2 linked regions of the Thalassobaculum sp. OXR-137 genome follow. The protein of the gene in region 2 binds, or shares a complex with, the protein of the main gene of each other region. Links are inferred from orthologs where the notes say so. Each region holds a gene or a part of one and is shown on either strand. Other genes may lie near its edges.

Region 1 (7,375 bases), 600 kb from region 2 along the record:
GCTAAGCTGCCGTCTCTGTTGCGTTTCCCGGCGGGTCCCCGCATTCATGGCGAACCGGTACATCCAAGACTTGAAGCGGCTGGTCGGCAACGACCAGGTCGTCATGGCTGCCGTCGCGGTAGCGGTCGGCGGGGCTGCGGCCGGCGGCGCCATCGTTTTCCGCGAGTCCATCGATTTCCTGCAGCTGCTGTTCCTCGGCTTCCGATCCGACCGGGTGGCGACCTACGCCGCGGAGACGGAGTGGTGGCGGCTGATCCTGGCACCGGCGATCGGCGGGTTGCTGGTCGGTCTGTTCTGCAAGTTCGTGATGCCCGGCGGGCGACCCCAGGGCGTGGCCAACGTCATCGAATCCAGCGCCCTGCGGGCCGGGCGGATGTCCATGCGTCAGGGGCTTGGGGCCGCAATCATCAGCGCGACGTCGATCGGCTGCGGCGCGTCGGTCGGGCGTGAAGGTCCTGCGGTGCATCTGGGCGCGTCGCTGGCCAGTTTCCTTGGCCGCCAGCTCAACCTGACCCGCAGCCAGGCGCGTACCCTGCTGGGCTGCGGCGTGGCGAGCGCGGTGGCGGCCTCGTTCAACGCGCCGATCGCCGGGGTGTTCTTCGCCCTGGAAGTGGTGATCGGGCATTATGCGCTCTCGGCCTTCGCGCCGATCGTCATCGCCTCGGTCTTCGGCACGATCCTGTCGCGAATCTGGTTCGGCGACTTCCCCGCCTTCGAGGTGCCGGGCCATCACATCACCTCGTTCTTGGAATTCCCGGCCTTCGTCATCCTCGGCGGGGTCTGCGCCGTGGCCGCCGTGGCGCTGATGCGGGTCGCCGCCTTCGTCGAGGTGCAGGGGCAGCGCCTGCCGCTGCCCCGCTGGCTGCATCCGGCGGTGGCCGGGTTGGTGGTCGGCGTGGTCGCCCTGTGGTTCCCGGAGATCCTGGGCGTCGGCTACGAGGCGATGGACGGGGCTCTCAATGAGGTCGAGGGCTACGGCCTCGAGCTGATGCTGACCCTGGCGGTGCTGAAGATCCTGATGACGGCGCTCTGTCTCGGGGCCGGTTTCGGCGGTGGGGTGTTCTCGCCGTCGCTGTTCATCGGCGCGATGATCGGCGGCGCCTACGGGATCGTCGCCGCCATCCCGTTCCCGGACCTGGCCTCGGGCCACGGCGCCTACACGCTGATCGCCATGGGGGCGGTGGCGGCGGCCACGCTCGGGGCGCCGATCTCCACGATCCTGATGATTTTCGAGATGACCGGCGACTACAAGCTGACCGTCGGCGTGATGGTCGCGGTGGTCATCGCCTCGGTCATCACCCGGGTCTGGCACAGCCCGTCCTTCTTCACCGACCAGCTCCGGCGGCGGGGGGTGCATATCCATGGCGGCCACGACGTCACCGCCCTGCGCAACCTGAAGGTCCACGACCTGATGCAGCAGGATCACGTTTCGGTGAACAAGGATGCCGGGCTCGACAGCCTGCGCAATCGGCTGCGTCTGGCGCCGATGAACGAGCTGTTCGTGGTCGATTCGGAGGAGAAGCTGGTCGGCACCATCACCCTGGCGGATCTGGGCGAGGTGGCCTTCGACCTGTCCCATGACCGCGAGTACACGGCGATCGACCTGGCGCGCAAGCATCCGCCCTTCCTGGAGATCGGCGACGATGTGGAGAAGGCGATCCGACGGTTCTCGGAAGCCGAGGAAGGGCTGCTGGCGGTGGTCGACTCGGCCGAGCGGATGCGGCTGATCGGCTGCCTGCACGAGCGCGACGTGATGCGGGCCTACAACCAGGCGCTCATCACCCAGCAGGCCGAGGAACACGGCGAGACGATCTGACAGCGCTGCGTCGATGTAAGGCTGCGTGGATGTAAGTACGGGGGGTGCCGAAGCACCCCCCGTTTCCCCGTGAACCGCAGGCACATGGGACCGGCTCAAGACTGCACCGAGCGATCCGGGGGAATCCGCTCATGGGCCGGACGGCCTGGGCCGCCAGCCTGCAACTTACCCTACGAGGTAACCCGCGATCTGGATTTGTAAGGCAAACGTTATAATAAAAGGTTAAATTCGATTAATGTCGCAATCCTGTTTGTAGGGACGATCCGGCGGCGGTTCGAGGCCGGGCCGAGGCACCAGCCGTGCGACTTAGGCCTGCGGATCGCCCCTCGGAATGCTATATGCTGGGGTCATGGCGGATCTGTTTTCAAAAGACGATGACGGCGGGATCGACCCGGCGGCGTACCGGCGTCCTTCCGGTCCGGCCCCGGCCTATCCCGGCCCTGGACATGTACCGGCGATCGGCGCGCGCGGCGGCTATCTCGACGGGTTGAACGAGGGCCAGAGGGCGGCGGTGGACGCGCTGGACGGACCGGTGCTGGTGCTGGCCGGGGCCGGTACCGGCAAGACGCGGGTGCTGACGACACGGCTGTCCCACCTGATGGCGATGGGCAAGGCCAAGCCCTGGAACGTGCTGGCGGTGACCTTCACCAACAAGGCCGCGCGAGAGATGAAGGAGCGGGTCGGCCGAATCGTCGGCCCGGCGGCGGAGCAGGTCTGGCTCGGCACCTTCCACGCGCTCTGCGCCCGCATCCTGCGCCGCCACGCCGAGCTGGTGGGGCTGAAGTCGAACTTCACCATCCTCGACACCGACGACCAGATCCGGCTGCTGAAGCAGGTGCTCCAGGCCGAGAACGTGGACGACAAGCGCTGGCCCGCCCGCGTGGTGATGGGCGTGCTGCAACGGTGGAAGGATCGGGGCCTGACCCCCGACAAGATCGGCGTGGCCGAGGCCGGCGACATGGCCGGCGGCAAGCTGCAGGACATCTACAGGCAGTATCAGGACCGGCTGACCACCCTGAACGCCGCCGATTTCGGCGACCTGCTGCTGCACTGCCTGACCCTGTTCCAGACCCGTCCCGAGGTGCTGCAGCAGTACCAGACCCAGTTCCGCTACATCCTGGTGGACGAGTATCAGGACACCAACGTCGCCCAGTATCTCTGGCTGCGGCTGCTGGCCCAGAGCCACAGGAACATCTGCTGCGTGGGCGATGACGACCAGTCGATCTACGGCTGGCGCGGGGCCGAGATCGGCAACATCCTGAAGTTCGAGAAGGACTTTCCCGGCGCCAAGGTCGTCCGGCTGGAGCAGAACTACCGCTCCACCTCACGCATCCTGGCCGCCGCCTCCGACCTGATCGCCCATAATGAGGGGCGGCTCGGCAAGACCCTGTGGACCGAGGGTGCGGACGGCGACCAGCTCACCGTGCGCGGCGTATGGGACGGCGAGGAGGAGGCAAGGGTCGTCGGCGACCGGATCGAGGATTATCAGCGCGCCAAGGTGCCGCTGCGCGAGATGGCGGTGCTGGTCCGCGCCGGCTTCCAGACCCGCGAATTCGAAGAGCGGCTGATCACGCTGGGCGTGCCCTATCGGGTGGTCGGCGGCGCCCGGTTCTACGAGCGCAAGGAGATCCGCGACGCCATCGCCTATCTGCGGGTGATCGCCCAGCCGGATGACGACCTCGCCTTCGAGCGGATTATCAACACTCCCGCCCGCGGCATCGGCAAGACCACCGAGCAGGTGCTGTTCCAGCACGCCCGCTCCACCAACATCCCGCTCACCATCGCCGCTGAACAGCTTGTGCAGAGCGACGAGCTGAAACCGGCGGCGCGCCGGGCGGTCGGCGGGTTGATGGGCGATTTCGCGCGCTGGCGCGAGGCGTCGCAGAGCGAGGATCCCTCCGACCTCGCCCGCATGGTGCTGGACGAGAGCGGCTATACCGCCGCGCTGCAGAAGGACAAGTCGCCGGAAGCGCCGGGCCGCCTGGAGAACCTGAAGGAACTGGTCACCGCCCTGGAGGAGTTCGAGAGCCTGGGCGGGTTCCTGGAGCACATCTCCCTGGTGATGGAGAATGCCGAGGCCGCCGATGGCGAGCAGGTCAGCCTGATGACCCTGCACGCGGCCAAGGGCCTGGAGTTCGACGTGGTCTTCCTGCCGGGCTGGGAGGAGGGGATGTTCCCGAACCAGCGCGCCCTGGACGAGAACGGGGCGGCCGGCCTGGAGGAGGAGCGGCGGCTCGCCTATGTCGGCCTGACCCGGGCGCGCAAGAAGGTGGAGATCGTCTTCGCCGCCAACCGCCGTGTGCACGGACTGTGGCAAAGCGCCATCCCGTCGCGCTTCGTCTCCGAGCTGCCGAGCGAACATGTTGAGATGATCAGCGAGGCCGGGCTCTACGGCTCGGGCAGCAGCGGCTACGGCGCCGGCGGCTACGGTTATGGCGGCGGTCGCACCGGCTACGGGCGCGGCGACGGCATGAGCTACGACCGCGACGACGACGCCAAGCTTCCCACCTGGGACAGCGCCGGACGCGCCGGCAAGGTGGCCGGCCGTGGCCCCGGCTACATGCGGCGCGGCGGCGGATCGATCCGCACCCGCGCGCCGGTGATCGACGGCGAGGGCTATACGGTCGACCGATCCAAGCCGGCGAAATACGCCGTGGACGAGCGGGTGTTCCACCAGAAATTCGGCATGGGCACCGTCACCAAGGTCGACGGCGACAAGCTGGAAGTCGAATTCGACCACGCCGGGCACAAGAACGTGGTCGACACCTTCGTCTCCAAGCCGTAAATCCGGCGTCCATGAGCTCTCTTTGGCGCATTGCCCTTACCGTGCCGGCCAAGGCTTCAGAAGTCGTGGCCGATGCCCTGTCGCCTTTCGTGTCCGCCGTGACCGCGCTGGAGGATTCCCCCGGCGGCACCTGGACGGTCGAAGGGATTTCCGAGGACGAGCCCGAGCGGCCGGCGATCGTCGCCGCCCTGGCTTTGGCCGCCGCGACGGTCGGCACGCCGCCGCCGGACACGGTGATCGAGCCGCTGCCGGACGTCGACTGGCTGGCGCTGAACCGGCAGTCCTTCCCGCCGATCCGAGAGGGTCGTGTGTGGATCCGCGGCTCCCATGTGGAGGAGGCCGCACCGGCCTCCAGCGTGGAGCTGCTGATCGACGCCGCCCGCGCCTTCGGTTCCGGCAGCCATCCGACCACTGCGCTCTGCCTGCGGGCGATTCAGGATCTGGTGAAGCGGCGCACGCCGCGCAACGTGCTGGACCTCGGCTGCGGCTCCGGCATCCTGGCGATGGCGCTGGCCAAGCTGGTGCCCTCGGCCCGGACCCTGGCGGTCGATCTCGATCCGGTGTCGGTGGCGACCGCGCAGGAGAACGCGCAGATGAACCGGGTCGCCCGGCGGATCGAGACCCGGGTTTCCAACGGCTGGCGCTCGCCGGCGGTGCGGGCGAAGGCGCCGTTCGATCTGGTGGTGGCGAATATCCTGGCGGGGCCGCTGGCGGAGATGGCGCCGTCCCTGAAGCGCGGCCTCGAGCCGGGTGGCATCGCCATCCTGTCGGGCCTGCTGAACCAGCAGGAGCGTTGGGTCATTTCGGTGCACCGGACCCAGGGGCTGCGGCTGATCCGGCGTTACCGGCGCAACGGCTGGAGCGCGCTGGTCTTCGCCCGTAGCTGATCGTTCATACCGCAGTGCACAAAAAGCAACGGCCGGCACACGAGGTGCCGGCCGTTTTGCATCAGGCCGCTCTAGGGGGAGCGGGTCAGGCGGCGTGACGCACGTCGGTATTCGCGGCGGTGCCGAGGGTCGTGGCGCGCAGGTGCGGCTCGACCGGATTGGCGGTCTTCGGCGCCACGGCGGTGGCATAGCTCTCGCTCGGGGTGCCGACGACTTCGACATCGACGCGGCGGACAACGCCGGCCCGCAGGGCGGACAGGTCGATGCCGATATCGGCGAGCATGCGCGGGCTCAGGTCCTCGACCGCCGCCATCGTGCGGCGGTGGGCCAGGCTGGCGCCGAGGCTGCGGAAGCCGCGGACGATCAGGCCACGGATGTAGGCGCTCTGCATGGCCCGGGCCCGAGCGACCAGCGCGGACGGGTCCTCCGGCAGAGCCGAAGACACGCGCAGGATATCGTTCTGGGTGGACATCGGGTTTCTCCTTGGAACATCAGACCGGGTCACTGCCCGGCTGTTACTGTCCCTAATCTGGTCAGAAACGCGCGGCGCACCACGCAAAGTTTTGCGCTGCAGCATTGCGTTTGACGCATACCTATGGGTGTTAGGTATGCGTTAACCAGCCATCAGACATGCGAGAAAGAAAATTACGCCGCGGCGCGCATTGGCAAACCGGCGCAGCAATTCTCATGGCGTGGGAGAGTTGAGGCGTTACCCGCCGATCAGGGCGAGCCATTCATCTTCGCTGAGCGTCGCGACGCCGAGCGCTTCAGCCTTCGCCGCTTTCGAGCCGGCATCTGCGCCGACGACCACGTAATCGGTCTTTTTCGACACCGAACCCGCCACCTTCGCGCCCAGGGACTCCGCCTTGGCCTTGGCCTCGCTGCGACCCACGGTCTGCAGGGTGCCGGTGAAGACCACGGTCTTGCCGGCGATCGGGCTGTCGGCGGCGGTCGGCGCCTTGAACGCCTCGATCGTCAGTTCTTTGTCGAGATCGTCCAGCACCTGGCCGTTATGGTCCTCGCTGAAGAAGTCGGTCAGGTCCTGGGCCACCGCACTGCCGATCTGGTCGATGTTGATCAGGTCGGCATAGGCTTCGCTCTCCGGGTCGGCCGCCGCGGCCATGGCCTGACGCAGGGCGTCCAGGGTGCCGTAATGGGTCGCCAGCAGCCGGGCGGTGGCCTGGCCGACCTGACGGATCCCCAGCGCATAGACGAACCGGTCCAGGCTGATCGTGCGCCGCTCCTCGATCGCCGCCAGCAACTTGTCGGTCGAGGCGATCCTCGTGCCTTCCCGGCCGATCAGTTTGCGGCGGTGGTCCTTCAGGCGGAAGATGCTGCCCGGACTGTCGATCAGTCCGTCCTCGTAATAGGCCTGGATCTGCTTGGCGCCGAGGCCTTCGATGTCGAAGGCGTCGCGGCTGACAAAATGCTTCAGCCGCTCGACCGCCTGGGCCGGGCAGATCAGGCCGCCGGTGCAGCGGCGCACCGCCTCGCCCTCGGGCCGCGGCGCCTCGGAGCCGCAGCGCGGGCAATGGTCGGGGAAGACGTATTCCTGCGAGTCCTTGGGCCGCTTCTCGGTGACGACGCGCACCACCTGGGGGATCACGTCGCCGGCACGCTGGATCACCACGGTGTCGCCGACCCGGATGTCCTTGCGCCGGATCTCGTCCTCGTTGTGCAGGGTCGCGTTGGTGACGGTCACACCGCCCACCTTCACCGGCTCCAGCCGGGCGACGGGGGTGAGCGCGCCGGTGCGGCCAACCTGGATGTCGATCTCGCGCAGCACCGTCTCGGCCTGTTCGGCCTTGAACTTATGGGCGATGGCCCAGCGCGGCGCGCGGCTGACCATGCCGAGCCGCTGCTGCCAGTCGAGCCGGTCGACCTTGT
Region 2 (7,220 bases):
ACCGAACGTGCTGTCGCGCACCGAACTGGCGGTGACCTCGCTGGAAGCCACGGTCACGCTGGAGAACGGCCGCGCCGTTGCCAAGCCGTTCAAGATGGGGGTTGCAGATGGCGTGGTGTCCGGCGAGTTGGCCCTGAACGCGCGGGACGAGGTCCCCTCGGCCGATGCGGACGTGACGTTCGACGACCTGGCCCTCGCCGCGTTCTTCAAGGACAGCAAATACTTCGAGACCATGGGCGGGACCCTGTCCGGAAGCCTGTACATCCTGGGCAGGGGAAACTCCCTGGCCGATATCATGGCCGCGGCCAACGGCGACGGGGTGATCGAGATCTCCAAGGGCGCCTTCAGCGGCCTGCTGATCGAGGCGGCTGGCGTCGATCTGGTCGAATCACTGATCCTCTTCATCGGCGACGACGCCCGCGTGCCGATCCGCTGCGGCGCCGGCCGGGCGGTGGTGAAGGACGGGGTGGCCCAGTTCGACCGCGTCGTGGTCGATACTGCCGACTCGGTTCTCTATGCCCGCGGCGGGGTCAATCTGCTGGACCAGACGGTGGATCTCTTCATCACCGCCGACGCCAAGGATTTCAGCCTGATCGACATGGAAGCCCCGGTCCGGGTGAGGGGCCCCCTGGGCGATCCCGAGACCAGCATCTCGCCGGACAAGCCGGACATCCCGTTCTTCGAGATGGGCGAGGCCGAGGACGTGGATTGCGGGGCGCTTCGCCAGCAGGTGATGAAGGGCGACTGACGCCCCGCCGGCCGTTCAGGCCGGTTCCCGGCAGATCCGCTCGAATTCCAGCGCCGCCGCCGACAGCCGCCGCTCCTTGTGGCGGAGCAGGGTGAACTGCCGCGGCGCCAGGGGAATATCCAGAACCACCAGCTCGCCGGCGGCGATGAACGGCGATACCACCAGCTTCGACAGGGCCGCGGCACAGGAGCTGCCGCGCACCGCACCCAGGACCGCCTCGTTGGTCGGCAGGGTGGCGGCGGTCGGCAGGGTGGCGCAGTCGATGCCATGGCGGTCCAGCGCCGCCTCGAACTCCGCCCGCGTGCCCGATCCCCGCTCGCGCATGACCCAGGTCAGGTGATGGAGCGTTTCCAGCGTGGTCCGCGCGGCGATCGCGGCGGCCCGTTGCGCCATCACGATGACCAACTCGTCCGCCAGGAACGGCTGTGCCGCCAGCGCCGGCTCGTCCACCGTTCCCTCGATGAATCCCAGCTCGGCCCGGCCAGAGATCACCGCCTGCACGACATTGGCGGTGTTGCCGTCCCGGAATCCCAGGGTGATGCCGGGATGGCGCTCGCAGAAGCGCATCAGCCGGTTCGGCAGCCAGTAATTGGCGATGGTCTGGCTCGCTTCGATGTCCAGATGCCCGGTCCGTAATCCGCCCAACTCGCTCAGCAGCCCCTTGGCCTCGTTGACGGCGGCGAGGGTGTGGCGGGCCTCCTCCAGAAACACCCGTCCGGCGCGCGTCAGCTCGATGCGGCGGCCCACCCGGTCGAACAGGTGGACATCGTAGGTGGTCTCCAGCGTCTTGATCGCCGCACTGGCGGCCGAGGGGGTCAGGCCGAGGGATTCCGCGCCCCGGCTCAAATGTTCGCGCTCGGCGACGGCGATGAAGATGGCGAGCTGTTCGAGGGTCAATCGTTCGATCCAATTGAATGAAACATCTTATATTATTCGATGTTTATGGATTAGAGGAATGCCTAGTTTCCACCTCCCAATCAGGAGGATGGAATGCGCACACCCCGATTCATGGCGGAGATTCTTCCCGGGCTCATGCTCTCGGGGGCCATCGGGTTTCTGGCATACGGGTTCGAGCAGGCCGAGCACCAGATCTTCGGCCACGTCTATCTGGACGGACTCGTCGTCGCCATCCTGGCCGGGACGCTGGTTCACACGTTCTTCGGCCTGCCCGACAGGTTCCGGCCGGGGGTGTCATTCTCCGCCAAGATCGTCCTGGAGGTCGCCATCGTCCTGCTGGGCGGGACGATCAGTGCCGCCGCCATCGCCTCCTCCGGTCTGCCGCTGATCGCCACCACCGTGGCGGTGGTGACGGTGACGCTGGTCGCGAGCTACCTGATCGGCCGGTCGCTCGGCCTGGACGACAAGCTGGCGACCCTGGTGTCGTGCGGGAATTCGATCTGCGGCAACTCCGCCATTATGGCGGCGGCGCCGGCGATCGACGCCCGCTCGGAGGATGTGGCCGCCTCGATCGGCTTCACCGCCGTGCTTGGCATCGCGGTGGTCCTGCTGCTGCCGCTTGCTGCGCTGGCCCTGGGGCTGGACGACTGGCACTACGGCGTGGTTGCGGGGCTCAGTGTCTATGCGGTGCCGCAGGTCCTGGCGGCGACCGCGCCCGTCAGCGCGGTGAGCGCACAGATCGGCACGCTGGTGAAGCTGGTGCGGGTGCTGATGCTGGGGCCGGTCGTGCTGGCCGCCGGGCTGCGCTACGGCCGGCGGGGCGGGGGACGGCTGCCCCTGTCGGTTCTCGTGCCGTGGTTCATCCTCGGCTTCATCGCCCTGATGCTGTGCCGGTCCTTCGGCCTGCTGCCCGATGCGGCGGCCGGTCCGATGCAGGCCGCCTCGGCCAACCTGACGCTGGTGGCGATGGCCGCACTCGGCCTGTCGGTGAACCTCCGCTCGGTGCTGGCCTCGGGCGGGCGGGTGCTGGCGGCCGGGGTGCTGTCGATCCTGCTGCTGGTCACGCTGGCGATCCTGTCCACCAGACTTCTGCCGCTGCTCTGAAACAGCGACCGGGCTTCAGCGGCCGCGCCGCTTCCGGGCCTTGCCCTTGCTGCCGCTGCCCTTCTCGGGTGGGCGGCCGCTGGGCGGTTGGATGGCGACCTTCAGGCGCACCACGCCGCCTCTCGGCAGCGGCTTGCCGTCGGTGGTGACGCCCAGTTCGGCCGCTTCCAGGCGCTTCAGCTCGTCGCGGATGCGGGCCGCCTCCTCGAATTCCAGATCGGCGGCGGCCGCCTTCATCCGGACTTCCAGCTCCTCGATGATCTGGCGGATCGGCTTGTCGACCAGTTCGCCCTCGCCGCTTCCGGTATCCACCGAGACGTGGTCGCCGCGCTCGTAGACGCTCTGCAGGATGTCGCCGATGTTCTTCTTCACGCTCTCCGGCGTGATGCCGTGGGCGGTGTTGTATTCCATCTGGCGCTGGCGGCGGCGCTCGGTCTCGCCCAGCGCGTATTCCAGGCTGTCGGTGATCCGGTCGGCATAGAGCAGCACCCGGCCCTCGACGTTTCGCGCCGCGCGGCCGATGGTCTGCACCAGCGAGGTCTTGGAGCGCAGATAGCCTTCCTTGTCGGCGTCGAGGATGCAGACCAGGGCGCATTCGGGAATGTCCAGGCCCTCGCGTAGCAGGTTGATGCCGATCAGCACGTCAAACACGCCGAGCCGCAGGTCGCGGATGATCTCGATGCGCTCCAGCGTGTCCACGTCGGAGTGGATGTAGCGGACCTTGATTCCGGCCTCGTTCATGTACTCGGTCAGCGCCTCGGCCATCTTCTTGGTGAGGACGGTGATCAGCACCCGGTGGCCGCGGGCGGCGGCGTCCTGGCATTCGGCGATGCAGTCGTCCACCTGGCTCTTGGTCGGCCGGATCTCGCAGACCGGGTCGATCAGGCCGGTCGGCCGGACGAGCTGCTCGGTGAACACGCCGCCGGTCCGCTCCAGCTCCCAGGGGCCGGGGGTGGCCGAGACGAACACCGTCTGCGGCCGCATGTCCTCCCACTCCTCGAACTTGAGCGGGCGGTTGTCCATGCAGGACGGCAGGCGGAAGCCGTATTCCGACAGGGTGTACTTGCGGGCGTAGTCGCCCTTGAACATGCCGCCGATCTGCGGAACCGTCACATGGCTCTCGTCGACGATCAGCAGGGCGTTCTCCGGCAGGTATTCGAACAGGGTCGGCGGCGGTTCGCCCGGATTGCGGCCCGAGAGATAGCGCGAGTAGTTCTCGATCCCGGCGCAGGATCCGGTCGCCTCGATCATCTCCATGTCGAAGGTGGTGCGCTGCTCCAGCCGCTGCGCCTCCAGCAGCTTGCCGGCGAGGTTCAGTTCGTTCAGCCGGACCTTCAGCTCTTCCTTGATGAGGCGGACCGCCTGCTGCAACGTCGGCTTCGGGGTGACATAGTGCGAGTTGGCGAAGACCCGGATCTGGTCGAGGCTGGAGGTCTTCTCGCCGGTCAGCGGGTCGAATTCCTGGATCGCCTCCAGCTCGTCGCCGAACAGGGACAGGCGCCAGGCGCGGTCCTCCAAGTGGGCCGGAAAGATCTCCAGGCTGTCGCCGCGCACCCGGAAGGTGCCGCGGTGGAAGCTGGCGTCGTTGCGCTTGTACTGCAGCTCCACCAGCCGGCGCATGGTCGCCGTCCGGTCGACCCGCTCGCCGACCTTCAGCTTCAGGATCATGTTGCCGTAGGTCTCGACCGCGCCGATACCGTAGATGCAGGACACCGAGGCGACGATGATGACGTCCTCGCGTTCCAGCAGGGCGCGGGTGGCGGAGTGGCGCATCCGGTCGATCTGCTCGTTCACCGAGGATTCCTTCTCCACGAAGGTGTCGGTGCGCGGCACATAGGCTTCCGGCTGGTAGTAGTCGTAATACGAGACGAAATACTCCACCGCATTATGCGGGAAGAAGCTCTTCATCTCGCCATAGAGCTGGGCGGCGAGCGTCTTGTTCGGCGCCAGGATCAGGGCGGGCCGCTTCACCTCCTGGATGACGTGGGCCATGGTGAAGGTCTTGCCCGACCCGGTCACGCCGAGCAGCACCTGATCCAGTTCGTTCGCGTGGATCCCCTTGATCAGTTCCTGAATCGCCTGGGGCTGGTCGCCGGCCGGCTGGAACTCGGACACGACCTGGAACGGGACGCTCGCATCCTGGGCGGCGACGTCGGCCTTGATCTCGGCGGTGATCGCCCGGTTGGTGGCGTTCACCTCCTGCCGCAGGCCGCGGAGATGCTCAAGCTGGGCTTCGATGAGGTCTGTGCTCATGCTGAGAACATAAGGTCGGGGGTACGAAAAGGGAACAGCTTTGAGGTGTGCCCTAAATCGGCAGCCGAATTACCGCCCGCAGGCCGCCGAGCGGCGAGTCCTCCAGGGTCAGGTCGCCGCCGTGGCTGCGCACGATGTCGCGGCTGATGGTGAGGCCGAGGCCGGTGCCGCCGGTCTCCAGATTGCGCGAGGGCTCCAGACGCTTGAACGGCTGGAACGCTTCCTCCCGGCGGTCCTCCGGGATGCCGGTGCCGTCGTCGTCGACAGTGATCTCGATCATATCGCCGGTCCGCACCACCGCCACGTTCACGCGGGTTCCATATCGCGCCGCGTTCTGGACCAGATTCGCCACCGCCCGGCGCAGGGCGTCGGGGCGGGCCGGCAGCACCGCCTGGCCGTCGTCGGGCTGCTCGTAGACGATGCGGGTGCCGCCGCGGCGTTCGTTGGCGATGAGGTCGTTCACCAGGGTGCCGATGTCGATCTCCACCGGCACCTCGGCCCCTTCGCCCCGGGCGAAGGCGAGGTAGCCCTCCACCATGCGCTCCATCTCGTTCACGTCGGCCTTGAGTTCGGCGGTGTCGTCGTTATCGCCGAGCATGGCCAGTTCGAGCTTCATCCGGGTCAGCGGCGTGCGCAGGTCGTGGCTGACTCCGGCGAGCATCTCGGTGCGCTGGGAAAGCTGGCGGTTGATGCGGTCGCGCATCTGCAGGAAGGCGGCCGAGGCCTGGCGTACCTCCGTCGCGCCTTCCGGTTTGAACCCGGTCACCTCGCGGCCGAGGCCGAAAGCGCGTGCGGCGATGGCGAGCCGGCGGATCGGCCGGATCTGGTTGCGCATGAACACAATGGCGATGGCGAACAGCACCAGCGACGAGCCGAACATCCAGAGCAGGAAGACGTAGGTGGTCGAGGTGAAGAGCCGCTTCTTGTGGGCGAGGACCTGCAGCACGCCGGAGGGAAGCTGCACCAGGATCTCGATCCGGCGGTCGATGGTTTCGGTGTTCATGATGTAGGGGCGATGGACCTTGGTCTCCATCGCGTCCTTCATCGCCTCCTGCGTCTGGTCGAAGACCGAATAGATCGGCTGGTTCGGCAGGATGCCCTCGGGCTGCCAGCGCAGCTCGATGTCGAAATGCCGGCTCGCCCGCTCGGACAGCTCGGCCACCCAGTCCTGGCTGACCGGCGGGCGGAGCTCCTCGATCAGGAAGGCGATGTCGCCCGCCAGGCTGTGCACCAGGCGCCGGGTCATGATCTCCCAGTGCCGTTCGTAGAAGACGTAGGCCGAGATCAGCTGCATCAGCACGACGGGCGTGACGATGATCAGCAGGGCGCGGCCGAACAGGGTCTTGGGCAGGTACCGCTTCAGCCGCTTCTTCGCCGGGCCCGGCATATCCGCCACGCGCGGCCGGCTGAGCGACGCTTCGTCGGTACGCGCGCCGGCGAGGGAAGGACCGTCTCGGGTGATCTCCGCCATGGGACAGATGCTCCGGGCCTGGGCGTTGTCACTCGGCACGACAATAGCAGGTCTGCACCGGTGTCGCGCCCCCGACGGGTGCGGCCGATCGCCGGCCCGGAGTCCGGTCCCTGGCGGCCCAGCCGATCAGCCGTAGTTCTGGCCGCCGTCCACCGCGATCGTCTGCCCGGTCACCCAGTTGGCCGCGTCGGAGACCAGGAAGGCCGCGACACGCGCGATCTCCTCCGGGGTGCCCATCCGGCCGAATGGGATCTTGTCGCGGGTGGCGAAGTACTTGTCCGGATCGTTGTAACGGCGCCATTCCCAGCTTCCGCCGGGAAACTCGATGGAGCCCGGCGCGATGCAGTTCACCCGGATGCGCTGCGGCGCGTAGCGGACCGCATGGGACTGGGTGAGCTGGATCACCGCCGCCTTCACCGCCCCGTAGGGGATGGAGCCGCTGGGACCGATGCCGGAAATGGACGAGATGTTCAGCACGCTGCCGCCGGTCTTCTCCAGATGCGGGGCCGCGGCCCAGGTGGCGCGCACCACCCCCATCAGATCGACGTCGATGCCCTTCTTCCAGCCCTCCTCGTCGTCGGTGGCGCCGAAGCCGGACGGGTTGTTGACCAGCGCGAACAGACCGCCCAGGGCGTCGGTCGCGGTCTGCACATAGGCGGCCAGCGCCTCGGCGTCCCCGACATCGCAGATCGCGCCGTGGACGTTCTCCGCCGGCGCATCGCCGCCGAGCTCGGCCAGGGCGGCATC

The links.
Region 1: the proteins of uvrB (region 2) and T8K17_RS08350 are in contact, whole or in part, in a crystal structure (PDB 7EGT), measured with the Thermus thermophilus proteins. The link is inferred for Thalassobaculum sp. OXR-137 from one-to-one orthologs. Residues at the interface, in WP_096411307.1 of Thermus thermophilus: Glu23, Leu25, Arg26, Asp27, Gly28, Glu29, Arg30, Phe31, Arg55, Glu326, Asp327, Phe328, Glu379, Ser382, Gln383, His398, Gly400, Arg401; in WP_096412145.1 of Thermus thermophilus: His654, Arg656, Phe657, Gln666, Asp668, Glu669, Lys680, Arg681, Leu682, Ser683, Lys685, Tyr686, Ala687.

The regions. Positions count from the first base shown.
Region 1 is NZ_CP139715.1:1,770,004-1,777,378, forward strand. Bases 1,770-4,883 are described here. They hold T8K17_RS08350 (ATP-dependent helicase), read left to right. Parts: upstream 1,770-2,165; coding sequence 2,166-4,601; downstream 4,602-4,883. Other genes in these bases: T8K17_RS08345 (chloride channel protein), read left to right, coding at 1,770-1,816; T8K17_RS08355 (50S ribosomal protein L11 methyltransferase), read left to right, coding at 4,613-4,883. Also shown: more of T8K17_RS08345, read left to right, coding at 47-1,769; more of T8K17_RS08355, read left to right, coding at 4,884-5,488; T8K17_RS08360 (DUF1127 domain-containing protein), read right to left, coding at 5,574-5,960; NAD-dependent DNA ligase LigA, read right to left, coding at 6,198-7,375. UniProt on the Escherichia coli protein: A helicase with DNA-dependent ATPase activity. Unwinds DNA duplexes with 3'-5' polarity. Translocates on single-stranded DNA with 3'-5' polarity. Initiates unwinding more efficiently from a nicked substrate than double-stranded DNA.
Region 2 is NZ_CP139715.1:2,367,485-2,374,704, forward strand. What follows is about bases 2,384-5,342. They hold uvrB (excinuclease ABC subunit UvrB), read right to left. Parts: upstream 5,003-5,342; coding sequence 2,765-5,002; downstream 2,384-2,764. Other genes in these bases: T8K17_RS11080 (YeiH family protein), read left to right, coding at 2,384-2,749; T8K17_RS11090 (ATP-binding protein), read right to left, coding at 5,055-5,342. In the rest of the region: T8K17_RS11070 (AsmA family protein), read left to right, coding at 1-748; T8K17_RS11075 (LysR substrate-binding domain-containing protein), read right to left, coding at 764-1,645; more of T8K17_RS11080, read left to right, coding at 1,739-2,383; more of T8K17_RS11090, read right to left, coding at 5,343-6,473; T8K17_RS11095 (SDR family NAD(P)-dependent oxidoreductase), read right to left, coding at 6,600-7,220. UniProt on the Escherichia coli protein: The UvrABC repair system catalyzes the recognition and processing of DNA lesions. A damage recognition complex composed of 2 UvrA and 2 UvrB subunits scans DNA for abnormalities.